2 regions of the Streptomyces sp. NPDC003691 genome follow, and region 1 is predicted to be linked to the other one. Evidence: predicted binding sites of a transcription regulator. Region 1 holds the regulator's gene; the other holds the start of a gene.
What was found. Region 1 encodes HrcA, which represses chaperone genes, less so after heat shock. Its sites were predicted from a motif close to TTNGCACTCNGNNNNNCNGAGTGCNAA; they were not measured.

Region 1 (6,736 bases):
CCGGCGCGAACTCCCCGACGATCGCGGGCAGATCGTCGATACCCGCCAGATACTCCACGACCACGCCCTCGATCCGCAGATCGTCGCCCCAGACCCGCTCCACCAGCTCGGCGTCGTGGCGGCCCTCCACATAGATCCGGCCCGCCCGGGCCACCCGCGCCCGCGCCCCCGGCACCGCCACCGAACCGGACGCCGTACGGGCAGGCCGGGCCGGAGCCCCGGCCCCCGGCCGCACCAGCGTCACCACCCGCCCGTCCAGCAGGAAGCCCCGCGGAGCCAGCGGGAACACCCGGTGCTTGCCGAAGCGGTCCTCCAGGGTCACCGTCCCCGCCTCGCAGCCCACCACCGCCCCGCAGAAACCCGTGGCGACCTCCTCGACCACCAGATCCGGGTCCGAAGGGTCGGCCGCCACCTCCGGCACCGGCGTCCGCTTCTTCCACGGCGGGGTCAGATCAGGGCTGTAGCTGCGCATTCGCCCGACGCTACGACACCCCGAAGCGCTCCGCCAGCACAGCGCGCTGCGCCCGTACGAACGCCGCGTCCACCACCGCCCCGTGCCCCGGGACGTACACGGCCGTCTCACCGCCCAGCGCCAGCAGCCGGTCCAGCGCCTCCGGCCAGCGGGCGCCGACCGCGTCCGGCCCCGCCTGCGGCTCGCCCGACTCCTCCACCAGATCCCCGCAGAACACCACCGCCGGTTCACCCGGCCCGCCCGGCACCACGGCCGCCAGATCGTGCCCGGTGTGCCCCGGCCCGGCGTTCACCAGCAGCACCCGGCGGCCGCCCAGGTCCAGCGCCAGCTCCCCGCCGACCGTCCGCCCCGGCGCCACCAGCGCCCGCGCCGACCGGCCGGCCTCCTCCTCCGGTACCCCGAAGCGCACCGCGTCCGCCCGCAGTTCCTCCCGCTCGCCCGGCAGCAGCGTGTCCGTCCCGGCCGCCCCGAACACCTCGGCCCCCGGGAACTCCGCCGTCCCCATCACATGGTCGAAGTGCGGATGGCTCAGCGCGATATGCGTCACCCGGCGACCGCCGCCGAGCAGCGTCTCCGCCTGGGCCCGCAGCTCCGCGCCCTCCGTGAGCGTCGAACCCGTGTCGTACAGCAGCGCGCCGTCCCGGCCGGCGACCAGCCCGCAGGTCGCGTCCCAGCCGGGCAGCCTGCGGCGCCCCACCCCCTCGGCCAGCCGTTCCCAGCCGTGGTCTTCCCAAGCGATGTCCATACCGGGACGCTATCGCCACGGCCCTCGCACCGGAGAGGAGCACGGCAGAGGGGCACAGGAGGACGGCATGGGCCCGGCGCCCGGCCGCCGGGCGGGGTCGGACGGGGCCGGACAGGGCCGGACGGGGCGGGGCCGGTGGATGTCGGGACCGGGACAGGGGGAGGCAGGGGGGCGGCCGCACGGTAGCGTTCGGTGGCCTGCCGGTCGTCTTGCTCCGCCCGTACCGGGCGGCCGTACACTGGCACGGGGAAGATTTGGCACTCGGCCGTGCGGAGTGCCAGAAGGGTCACCGGGGAACGATCCGGGGACACCGCCCGCCCGCCTCCCGAACCGTGGGGCGGACCGAGCGGCCGGACGAGAGCGGTCGGACGAGACAGTTGGAGGTGCGCGGGATGCTCAGCGAACGCAGACTCGAGGTGCTGCGCGCCATCGTCCAGGACTACGTCGGCACCGAGGAGCCCGTCGGCTCCAAGGCGCTCACCGAGCGCCATCAGCTCGGTGTCTCGCCGGCGACCGTCCGCAACGACATGGCCGTACTGGAGGAGGAGGGCTTCATCGCCCAGCCCCACACCAGCGCCGGCCGGATCCCCACCGACAAGGGGTACCGCCTCTTCGTCGACCGGCTCGCCGGAGTGAAGCCGCTCTCCGCGGCCGAGCGGCGGGCCATCCAGAGCTTCCTCGACGGCGCGGTCGACCTCGACGACGTCGTCGGGCGCACGGTGCGGCTGCTGGCGCAGCTCACCCGCCAGGTCGCGATCGTGCAGTACCCCTCGCTGACCCGGTCCACGGTGCGCCATGTCGAGCTGCTCGCGCTCGCCCCGGCCCGGCTGATGCTGGTCCTGATCACCGACACCGGCCGGGTCGAGCAGCGGATGATCGACTGCCCCGCCCCGTTCGGCGAGGCGTCCCTCGCCGATCTGCGGGCCCGGCTCAACAGCCGGGTCGTCGGCCGCCGGTTCACCGATGTGCCGCAGCTGGTGCAGGACCTTCCCGACTCCTTCGACCCGGAGGACCGCGGCACGGTCTCCACCGTGCTCTCCACCCTCCTCGAAACCCTCGTCGAGGAGACGGAGGAGCGGCTGATGATCGGCGGTACCGCCAATCTCACCCGCTTCGGACACGACTTCCCCCTGATGATCAGGCCGGTGCTGGAAGCGCTGGAGGAGCATGTGGTGCTCCTCAAGCTGCTCGGCGAGGCCAAGGAGTCCGGCGGAGGCATGGGCGTGACCGTGCGCATCGGTCACGAGAACGCCCACGAGGGCCTCAACGCAACGTCCGTCGTGACCGTCGGCTACGGTTCGGGCGACGAGGCAGTTGCGAAACTCGGCGTGGTCGGACCGACCCGCATGGACTACCCCGGAACGATGGGAGCGGTACGCGCAGTGGCACGTTACGTCGGACAGATCCTGGCGGAGTCGTAAGTGGCCACGGACTACTACGCCGTACTCGGCGTGCGCCGCGACGCATCCCAGGACGAGATCAAGAAGGCGTTCCGCAGGCTCGCCCGGGAACTCCACCCGGATGTGAACCCGGACCCGAAGACCCAGGAGCGGTTCAAGGAGATCAACGCCGCTTACGAGGTGCTGTCGGACCCGCAGAAGAAGCAGGTCTACGACCTCGGCGGCGATCCGCTCTCCCAGTCGGGCGGCGGCGGCGCGGGCGGCTTCGGCGCCGGTGGCTTCGGGAACTTCTCGGACATCATGGACGCCTTCTTCGGTACGGCGTCCCAGCGCGGCCCGCGTTCGCGCACCCGCCGCGGCCAGGACGCGATGATCCGCCTGGAGATCGAGCTCAACGAGGCGGCCTTCGGGACGACCAAGGAAATCCAGGTCGACACCGCGGTCGTCTGCACCACCTGCTCCGGGGAGGGCGCCGCGCCCGGCACCTCGGCCCAGACCTGCGACATGTGCCGCGGCCGGGGCGAGGTCTCCCAGGTCACCCGGTCCTTCCTGGGCCAGGTCATGACCTCGCGGCCCTGCCCCCAGTGCCAGGGCTTCGGCACCGTCGTCCCGACCCCGTGCCCCGAGTGCGCGGGCGACGGCCGGGTCCGCTCCCGCCGTACCCTCACGGTCAAGATCCCCGCGGGCGTCGACAACGGCACCCGGATCCAGCTGGCCGGCGAGGGCGAGGTCGGCCCCGGCGGCGGACCCGCCGGTGATCTGTACGTCGAGATCCACGAGCTGCCGCACGCGGTGTTCCAGCGCCGCGGCGACGATCTGCACTGCACGGTCACCATCCCCATGACGGCGGGCGCGCTGGGCACCAAGGTGCCGCTGGAGACGCTCGACGGTCTGGAGGAGGTCGACATCCGGCCCGGTACGCAGTCCGGGCAGTCGATCCCGCTGCACGGCCGCGGAGTGACGCATCTGCGCGGCGGCGGCCGCGGCGATCTGATCGTCCATGTCGAGGTGACGACCCCGACGAAGCTCGACCCCGAGCAGGAGCGGCTGCTGCGGGAGCTGTCCAAGCTGCGCGGCGAGGAGCGGCCCACGGGCCAGTTCCAGCCGGGCCAGCAGGGGCTGTTCTCCCGTCTGAAGGACGCGTTCAACGGCCGTTAGGCCGTACGGCCTGGCGGCCTCCGGCCCCGCCCTGGTCCGCCCGGGGCCGGGACCGGGGCCGTTCGCCCGGCCCCGCCCGCCGCGGGGCCGGGACCCGCGTGTACCGCCGGGCCGCCCGGGCCGCGTCGCTGCCGTAAAAAGCGGCCGCCCCCGTCCGTACCGCCGGGCCGCCCGGGCCGCGTCGCTCCCGTAACGAGCGGCCGCCCGTCCCGCGGGCGGGTGCCGGGGAACCCGTGACCCGTGAAAGCCGCCCGGCCGGGGACGGTGCGCGGGGCCCGGACAAACCCGGGGCCCATGGGGCTCGCGGGGTCCACGCGACCCCGGGGGACGGTGCGGCGCCACGGCCCGGCCGGTGCGCGGGGCCCGTTTCGTCACGGACGTACGCAGGTGGCACGATGCCTGCATGTCCTCCGCGCCCTCCGGGTCTCCCACCCTGTCCGATCTGTTCCGGCATCCCGTGATCGCGGCGCCGATGGCCGGAGGGGCGTCGAATCCCCGACTCGCCGCGGCCGTCTCCGAAGCGGGCGGCCTCGGCTTTCTCGCCGCCGGGTACAAGACCACCGACGGGATGTACCAGGAGATCAAGCAGATCCGGGGGCTCACCTCGCGGCCGTTCGGCGTGAACCTCTTCATGCCGCAGCCGCGGGTCTCCGACCCGAGCGCCGTCGAGGTCTACCGCCAGCAGCTCGCGGGCGAGTCCAGCTGGTACGAGACCCCGCTCGGGGACCCCGAATCCGGCCGGGACGACGGTTACGAGGCCAAGCTGGCCATCCTGCGGGACGATCCGGTCCCCGTGGTGTCCTTCACCTTCGGCTGCCCCGCCCCCGCCGTGCTTGCCTCCTTCACCCGGGCGGGCACCTACACGGTGGTCACCGTCACCACGCCCGAGGAGGCCCAGGCGGCGCAGTGGGCGGGCGCCGACGCGGTCTGCGTCCAGGGCATCGAAGCGGGCGGCCACCAGGGGACCCACCGCGACGACCCGGCGGCGGACGGCACCGGCATCGGGCTGCTGACCCTGATCGCGCTCGTCCGGAATGTGGTGGACCTGCCGGTCATCGCCACCGGCGGGCTGATGCGCGGCAGTCAGATCGCGGCCGTGCTGGCGGCCGGGGCGACCGCGGCCCAGCTCGGTACCGCCTTCCTGGTCTGTCCCGAGTCGGGGGCGAACCCGCTGCACAAGCAGGCGATGGCCAACCCCCTCTTCGTCCGTACGGAGCTGACCCGGGCCTTCACCGGGCGGCCCGCCCGGGGCCTGGTCAACCGCTTCCTCCGGGAGCACGGCCCGTACGCCCCCGCCGCCTACCCCGAGGTGCACCATCTGACGAGCGGGCTGCGCAAGGCGGCCGCCCAGGCGGGCGATCCGCAGGGCATGGCGCTCTGGGCCGGACAGGGCCACCGGATGGCCCGCGAACTGCCCGCCGCGGAGCTGGTCGCCGCGCTGGTCACCGAGCAGCACACCGCCGAACGCCGGACGGCCGGGCGGCACTCCGCGGACGGGCGGCCCGCGGAGGACCGCACCGGCGACGGGCACGGCGAACGGCACGGCGAACGGCACGGCACGGCGGGACACTCCGCCCAGGGGCCCGCCCCGGCACGGCACGACACCGTGGACGGCGGCGGCCCGGGCACGGACGGCGGCCCCGCGGCCGCCGCGGGCGCGGCGAACGTCCGGGAGGACTCCTGATGACCGCTCCCGTGTTCGTCGTCGACTCCCTCGACGGCGCCGCCCCCGGCTCCCCCTTCGTCCTCGACGGCCCGGAGGGACGGCACGCCGTCTCCGTGAAACGGCTCCAGCCCGGTGAGGAGGTCGTGCTCACCGACGGCCGGGGCCGCGGCGCCGCGGGCCGGGTGTTGCGCACCGAGGGCAAGGACCACCTGGTCGTTGAGCCGCTCTCGTTCCCCGAGGAGCCCGAGCCCTCGCCCCGTATCACCGTCGTCCAGGCGCTGCCCAAGGGCGACCGGGGCGAACTCGCCGTGGAGACCATGACGGAGACCGGGGCCGACGCGATCGTGCCCTGGTCCGCCGCGCGCTGCATCACCCAGTGGCGCGGCGAGCGGGGCGCCAAGTCCCTGGCGAAATGGCGGGCCACGGCGCGCGAGGCGGGCAAGCAGTCGCGCCGGCTGCGGTTCCCCGAGGTCGCCGAGGCCGCGAGCACCCGCGAGGTCGCCCGGCTGCTGGCGGCGGCCGATTTCGCGGCAGTCCTCCACGAGGAGGGCGCCGAGCCGCTGGCCACGGCCGAACTGCCGGCCGCCGGTTCCCTGGTCGTCGTCGTCGGCCCCGAGGGCGGGGTGTCGCCGGAGGAGATCGCCCTGTTCGAGGCGGCGGGGGCCCGCCCGTACCGGCTCGGCCGCAGTGTGCTCCGCACCTCCACCGCGGGTACGGCGGCGACCGCGCTGCTGCTGACCCGCACCGGCCGCTGGTCCTGACGCCCGGCGGGTCCGCGCGCCCGGTCCCGCATGCCGCGGCGCCTCTCCACGCGTCCTGACGCCCGGCGGGTTCCCGGCCTCGCGCGGGTTCCGGCGGTCGCCCGCGGACCCGCGCCGGAACCGTCCGACGCCCGGCGGGTCCGGCGCGCCGCCGACCCGTACGGGTGAGGTCGGCCGCAACCGGTCTTTTCCTCCCGGCCGCGCGGTGCCACCCTTCCTCCATGAACGGCTCCATGAAGGGTCTCCGGGGTGGGCGGGCCCCGCGCGGCTTCCGCCCGGGCGCGGGCCGTGGCAGGGCGGCGGTACGGCTGCGGGCCCTCGGCGCCGCCCTCGCGGTGGCCGCGGTCGCGGCGGGCACCACGGCCTGCGAACCCCGCGACGACCGCTCGCTCTCCTCGTCGTCCGTGGCCATGACCACGAAATACACCGCGCGCGCCACGCTGGAGCGGATCGGCTTCGACGTCCGCAGCTTCAGCTGTACGGCCACGGTGGCGGGCGAACGCGGCCGTACGGAGTCCAGGGCCCCCGGCACCA
Region 2 (6,736 bases), on a different contig from region 1:
GCGCATGTCTGAGCTGCCTCCGCCGCCACCGGATCCCGACGGCCCGCACGGCATATCCCCCTGGCCGGACCGGGGTTCCCTGCTCGACGAGCGGCGCCGGGTGCTGGACCGGCTGGTCAGTAAGTCGGTCGGACCGTTCCGGCTGCTCGGGCTGGTGCTGGTGGTCCTCGCCTTCGAACTGGGCTGGGGACTGGTGGGCGTCGGGCTGATGTCCCTCGACGACACCCTCGACGGGTTCAATCTGGTCTTCGCCGGATTCGTGGGCCTGGTCGGGGCGGCGATCCTGGTCCCCACCCTCACCGTGACGGTCGCCGACGCCCGCGAGGACCGGGCCGTACGGGCGCTGCTGCGGGCCTGGACCACCCTGGACCGCGACCCGCGCGGAGACGCGGGCTACGGCCGGGGCTGGCTGAACGCGAGCTGGCTGATGGTGTCGTTCGGCTGTGTCGTGGCGGGCCTCGCGGTCTGCGCCGGACTGCCGGAATCCCTGGACGACGGCTCGGGCCGTACCCCCCACAGCACTCTGGTGTACGTGATCGGCGCGGGCGCCGCCCCGGTGCTGGCGGGGCTCGCCGGCCTGGTGAACACGGTCGCCCATCTCCGCTGGCTGGCCCGCCTGGAGAACCCGGTCGCGTCCCGCCGCCCCGGCGGTGCCCACCGCTGAGGCCGGGGCAGCGGGGTTACGCTGGGTGCCCGATCAGCATCGACGGCGCGCCGTCGACCCTGGTCAGAAAGACCGTCGCCGCGTTCGGGCCCTGCGGCTTCACCTTCCGCCGCACCTCCTCCGGCTCCACCGCCGAACCCCGCTTCTTCACCGTCAGCGCGCCCACCCCGCGCTCCCGCAGCAGCGCCTTGAGCTTCTTCAGGCCGAACGGCAGCACATCGGTGATCTCGTACGCCGTGGCCGACGGCAGCGGACGCAGCTCGTCCGCCGTCACATAGGCGATCGTCGCGTCGATCAGCCCGCCGCCCGCCAGCCCGGCGGCGACCTCGGCGACCAGATGCGCGCGGATCACCGCGCCGTCCGGTTCGTAGAGATAGCGGCCGACGGGCCGGACCGGCGGATCCGGCAGCCCCCGTCCGAGCAGGGTGTACGAGCCGGACGGTCCGGAGCCGGCACCGGACAGCAGGGTCGCGGCCACCTGTCCCGGCGCCGGATCGGCCGTGCCGCGCCACAGCACGGCCTCCTTCACCTCGCCCTCGTACGAGATCCACTCCGCGGCGAAATCGGCCGGGATCAGCTCGTGGGGGATCCCCGGTGCGATCTTGAGCGCGGCGACCGGCCGCCCGCGGGCCGCCTCGACCGCCCAGGACAGCGGCGGCGAGTACGCCTCCGGGTCGAAGATCCGGCCGCGGCCGCCGCGCCGGGCGGGATCGGTGAAGACGGCGTCGTACGCCGAGACATCGGTCTCCGTGACGTCCTCGCAGCGCACCTCGATCAGCTCGCCCAGCCCGAGCGCCTCCGCGTTGGCACGGACCGTGGCCGCGGTCAGCGGATCGCGGTCGACGGCCAGTACCCGGATCCCGGCCCGGGCGAGGGCGATCGCGTCCCCGCCGATACCGCTGCACAGGTCCGCCGCGCTGCGGACGCCCAGCGCGGCCAGCCGCGCGGCGCGATGGGCCGCGACGGGCGCCCGGGTGGCCTGCTCCACGCCGTTCGGGGTGAAGAACATGCGGTACGCGTCCGCCGCGCCGAACTTGGCCACCGCCCGCTGCCGCAGCCTGGCCTGGCCCAGCGCGGCCGAGACCCGCCCGGCCGGGTGATCGCGGCGCAGCCTGGTCGCCAGGGCCAGCTCGTCGGCGGGGGCGTAGTCGCGCAGCTCGTCCAGCAGGGCCCGGCCCTCGGGGGTCAGCAGGGTCGCGAGCGGCTCGGGGAGCGGGGAGGCGGCGTCGTTCACCCGGCCCATTGTGGTTCAGGTCCGGGGCCGGGATGGGCCAGGAGGGTCACGGACCGGCGGTGACGGCGGTGTCGTACGGATCAGGCGGGGGCGTGCTGCCAGGATTCAGCGCCATGCGGCTAGTACGACAAAACGGAAAGATGGCTGAAATGGGTGCATGCGGGCGGGAGTCCGGCGGGCATCCCCGGGGGGCGCGGCGAGCGCCCGGAGCGGCGCGCGGAGCACGGAAGGGGCGTACGGCCGCCGCCGTGCTGCTGGCAGGCCTGCTCGGCTCCGCCTGTACCGTCCCCGGCCCGGGGGAGCACGGTGGCGCCCCGCCCCACCCCGGTGCCCAGGCGGAGGCGTCCCAGCTCGAACGGGCGGACAAGGACGCCCAGCGGGCCGGCCCCGCCGGATCCCGTGCCGCCTATGTGGACCAGGTCGAACGGATCCAGAAGGCACGGGCGGCCGCGATCGGCGCCTGGGGCCTGGACAAGGTCCCGCTGCCCGCGCCGCAGCCCCCCGCGACGAAACCGTTCCTCAATACCCGCAAGGGCTTCGAGGTCGAAGGCGGCGCGGCCCTGCCGCCGGTCTTCACCACCGTGCCGGTGAAGGAGAAGATCGTCTTCCTGACGGTCGACGACGGCGCCGAGAAGGACCCCGACTTCATCCGGATGATGAGCGAGCTGAAGATCCCGTACAGCGCCTTCCTCAGCGACTACGTCATCAGCGACAACTACGGCTACTTCCGGCGGATGCAGCAGGAGGGCGCCGCCCTCCACAACCACACCCTCAACCACCGCTATATGCCCGGACTCTCCTACGAGGCGCAGAAGAAGGAGATCTGCGGGCAGCAGGACAACCTCCAGCGGCTCTACGGGAAGCGCCCGCCGCTCTTCCGCCCGCCGTACGGCAACTACAACGGGGACACCCTGCGGGCCGCCCAGGAGTGCGGCGTCAAGGCCGTGCCGCTGTGGGCCGCCGAGGCGTTCCCGGACCATATGGAGTGGCGCGAGTGGGACCGCGACCTCCACCCGGGCGACATCATCCTCACCCACTTCCGGGGCCCCGGGGACTGGAAGGGCACGATGCCCGACATGGTCCGCCAGGTGATGAAGACGATCACGGACAAGGGGTACGCCGTGGCCCGTCTGGAGGACTACGTGTGAGGCCGGGCGCGGCCGCGAGGGTCGTGGCCGCGCTGGCCGCGGGGGCGCTGCTGGGCTGTTCCGGCTGCGCCTCCCCGGCCGTCGGCCCCCTTGAGCGGCTCGGCCGCCGGGCGGTCCACACCGGGGAGCCCGGGGGTGGGGAGCCGGCCGCTCCGCCGCGTACGCCTGCGCCCGTGTCTGCGCCCGTGTCTGAGGCCGCGTCCGAGGCCGTACCGCTGCCCGGTCCCGGTCCCGGTCCCGGTCCCGGTTCTGGCGCCGGCTCCGGTTCTGGCGCCGGCTCCGGCGCGGCCCGCACTCCGGCCGCTCCCGCCGTTCTCTTCCCCGCCCCCGCCCCGGTGCTCGCCGAACCCGCCGCCCGTCTGTTCGGGCGGCTTCATGAACCGCCCGGCACCGGGGGCCGGGGCGACGCGCTCCGGCCGCCCCGGCCCTGAGACCGGCCCTGAGACCGGCCCGTCCCGGCGCCGGGACCGGCCTTCGCGGCACCGCCCAGCCCCGCGGCCCTCGCCTTTCGCGACACCGCCCGGCCGGTGCGGGAGTGCTTGCGGCACCGCCCGTTCCCTGGGGCCGAAGACGCCCCCGGGCGGTGGTGTTCCACCGCCGGAGCGCCCTCCGGCACGGCCGCACTCCGGCGCGCGCCCGTTCCGCCGACGGCGGACGCATTGGCACTCCGCTTGACCGAGTGCTAATCGCAGTCATAGTCTCGGCTCTGGCACTCCCCAATGGAGAGTGCCAACACAGCGACGGGCAGGTCCGGCACCCGCGACGACGGATCCACCTGGTCGCCACCTCAGACAGTTAACCCCGTGAGATCTCCGAAGGGGGAGGTCGGATCGTGACGACCGCCAGCTCCAAGGTTGCCATCAAGCCGCTCGAGGACCGCATTGTGGTCCAGCCGCTCGACGCCGAGCAGACCACGGCCTCCGGCCTGGTCATCCCGGACACCGCGAAGGAGAAGCCCCAGGAGGGCGCCGTCCTCGCCGTCGGTCCGGGCCGCTTCGAGAACGGCGAGCGCCTGCCGCTCGACGTCAAGGTCGGCGACGTCGTGCTCTACAGCAAGTACGGCGGCACCGAGGTGAAGTACAACGGCGACGAGTACCTCGTCCTCTCGGCCCGCGACGTGCTCGCGATCGTCGAGAAGTAAGCCGAGCACTCTCCGCTTGTTCTTGAACTGCGCCCCTGGCCCCCGCTGACACACTCTGCACCGGGCGCTGGGGGCGCAGTATTTCGCAGCACGTCTCAGAAGAGGACAGAAACGCTCCCATGGCGAAGATCCTGAAGTTCGACGAAGACGCCCGTCGCGCCCTTGAGCGCGGCGTCAACAAGCTTGCCGACACGGTCAAGGTGACGATCGGCCCCCGCGGCCGCAACGTCGTCATCGACAAGAAGTTCGGCGCCCCCACCATCACCAACGACGGTGTCACGATCGCCCGCGAGGTCGAGCTCGACGACCCGTACGAGAACCTCGGCGCCCAGCTCGTGAAGGAGGTGGCGACCAAGACCAACGACATCGCGGGTGACGGCACCACCACCGCCACCGTGCTGGCCCAGGCGCTCGTCCGCGAAGGCCTGCGCAACGTCGCCGCCGGCGCCTCCCCCGCCGCCCTCAAGAAGGGCATCGACGCCGCGGTCAAGGCCGTCTCCGACGACCTGCTCGCCACCGCCCGTCCCATCGAGGACAAGACCGACATCGCCGCCGTCGCCGCGCTCTCCGCGCAGGACCCGCAGGTCGGCGAGCTCATCGGCGAGGCGATGGACAAGGTCGGCAAGGACGGTGTCATCACCGTCGAGGAGTCCAACACCTTCGGCCTGGAGCTCGACTTCACCGAGGGCATGGCCTTCGACAAGGGCTACCTCTCCCCCTACATGGTCTCCGACCAGGAGCGTATGGAGGCCGTCCTCGACGACCCGTACATCCTGATCAACCAGGGCAAGATCGGCTCCATCCAGGACCTGCTGCCGCTGCTGGAGAAGGTCATCCAGGCCGGTGGCTCCAAGCCGCTGCTGATCATCGCCGAGGATGTCGAGGGCGAAGCGCTCTCCACCCTCGTCGTCAACAAGATCCGCGGCACGTTCAACGCCGTCGCCGTGAAGGCCCCCGGCTTCGGCGACCGCCGCAAGGCGATGCTCCAGGACATGGCCACCCTCACCGGTGCCACCGTCGTCTCCGAAGAGGTCGGCCTCAAGCTCGACCAGGTCGGCCTGGACGTCCTCGGCACCGCCCGCCGCGTCACCGTCACCAAGGACGAGACGACCATCGTCGACGGCGGCGGCAGCAGCGACGAGGTCGCCGGCCGCGTCAACCAGATCAAGGCCGAGATCGACGCCACCGACTCCGACTGGGACCGCGAGAAGCTCCAGGAGCGCCTCGCGAAGCTGGCCGGCGGTGTCTGCGTGATCCGCGTCGGCGCCGCCACCGAGGTGGAGCTGAAGGAGAAGAAGCACCGTCTGGAGGACGCCATCTCCGCGACCCGCGCCGCGGTCGAGGAAGGCATCGTCTCCGGCGGTGGCTCCGCGCTCGTCCACGCCGCCAAGGTGCTGGAAGGCGACCTCGGCAAGCAGGGCGACGAGGCCACCGGTGTCGCCGTGGTCCGCCGCGCCGCCGTCGAGCCGCTGCGCTGGATCGCCGAGAACGCCGGCCTCGAGGGCTACGTCATCACCTCCAAGGTCGCCGAGCTCGACAAGGGCCAGGGCTTCAACGCCGCCACCGGCGAATACGGCGACCTGGTCAAGGCCGGCGTCATCGACCCGGTCAAGGTCACCCGCTCCGCCCTGGAGAACGCCGCCTCCATCGCCTCCCTGCTCCTCACGACCGAGACCCTGGTCGTCGAGAAGAAGGAAGAGGAGCCGGCCGACGCGGGCCACGGCCACGGCCACTCGCACTGATTTTTTTAAGGGCTCGGTTCGCCTCCGGGGCGCTGAAGACGAGTTCTTCAGTCGATCGTGCTCGGTCGCTCGTTCCTCGCGACCTGTGCGCGTTCTCCTTCCAGAACTCGCCGCGCCCCTTCGGCTCACTCGCCGTCAGGTCCTTGGGGGCGAGCGGGGGCGGCTCCTTGGGCGGGCCCGATCCGGTATCACCCGGGCGGGCCGTCCGCCTGGCCCTTCGGGGCGGGCGGGGTCCTGAGGAGTGAACCTTTTTAGTCCCTGGGCGGGCCCGGGAACCGGCGTGATGCCGGTTCCCGGGCCCGTTTCCGTTCCCCCCGAAGGATTGGTTACGCCGAGCGGTCCAGGGATTCCCTGGTCACCGGCTCCGCGAACGGCAGCCCGGTCGCGTACCGCTCCAGCTCGTCCAGGGCCAGATCCGCCATCCGGTACAGCTCGGTACCGAGCGAACCCGCGAGATGCGGCGTCAGCAGGACATTCGGCAGGGAGTACAGCGGCGAGTCCGGCACCGGCACCTCCGGCTCCGTGACGTCCAGCACCGCGTACAGCCGCCCCGACACCAGCTCCCGCAGCAGCGCGGACTCCTCCACCAGGGAACCCCGGGAGGTGTTGATCAGCGTGGCGCCGTCCGGGAGCAGCGCGAGCCTGCGGGCGTCCAGCAGATGCCGGGTCGCGGGCAGCTGCGGCGCATGCACCGAGACGACATCGCTCCGGGCGCACAGCTCGTCCAGGTCCACCGCCGCCGCGCCCGGCGGCGCGGGCGTATACGGGTCGTACAGCAGGACGTCCAGATCGAAGGGCCGCAGCAGT

Region 2: a site for HrcA is predicted at 3,706-3,732, ahead of groES (co-chaperone GroES). Genes of this name have one in related genera too.

What each region holds. Positions count from the first base shown of each region.
Region 1 is NZ_JBSFNQ010000005.1:117,740-124,475, reverse strand. Features, by position in the region: gene ACWDR0_RS04500 (DUF3097 domain-containing protein) at 1-472, opposite strand, end outside; gene ACWDR0_RS04495 (MBL fold metallo-hydrolase) at 483-1,217, opposite strand; gene hrcA (heat-inducible transcriptional repressor HrcA) at 1,610-2,638, shown strand; gene dnaJ (molecular chaperone DnaJ) at 2,639-3,775, shown strand; gene ACWDR0_RS04480 (nitronate monooxygenase) at 4,179-5,459, shown strand; gene ACWDR0_RS04475 (16S rRNA (uracil(1498)-N(3))-methyltransferase) at 5,459-6,202, shown strand; gene ACWDR0_RS04470 (hypothetical protein) at 6,424-6,736, shown strand, end outside.
Region 2 is NZ_JBSFNQ010000012.1:21,026-27,761, reverse strand. Features, by position in the region: gene ACWDR0_RS08400 (hypothetical protein) at 5-664, shown strand; gene ACWDR0_RS08395 (THUMP-like domain-containing protein) at 681-1,907, opposite strand; gene ACWDR0_RS08390 (polysaccharide deacetylase family protein) at 2,012-3,046, shown strand; gene groES (co-chaperone GroES) at 3,879-4,187, shown strand; gene groL (chaperonin GroEL) at 4,307-5,929, shown strand; gene ACWDR0_RS08375 (hydroxyacid dehydrogenase) at 6,256-6,736, opposite strand, start outside.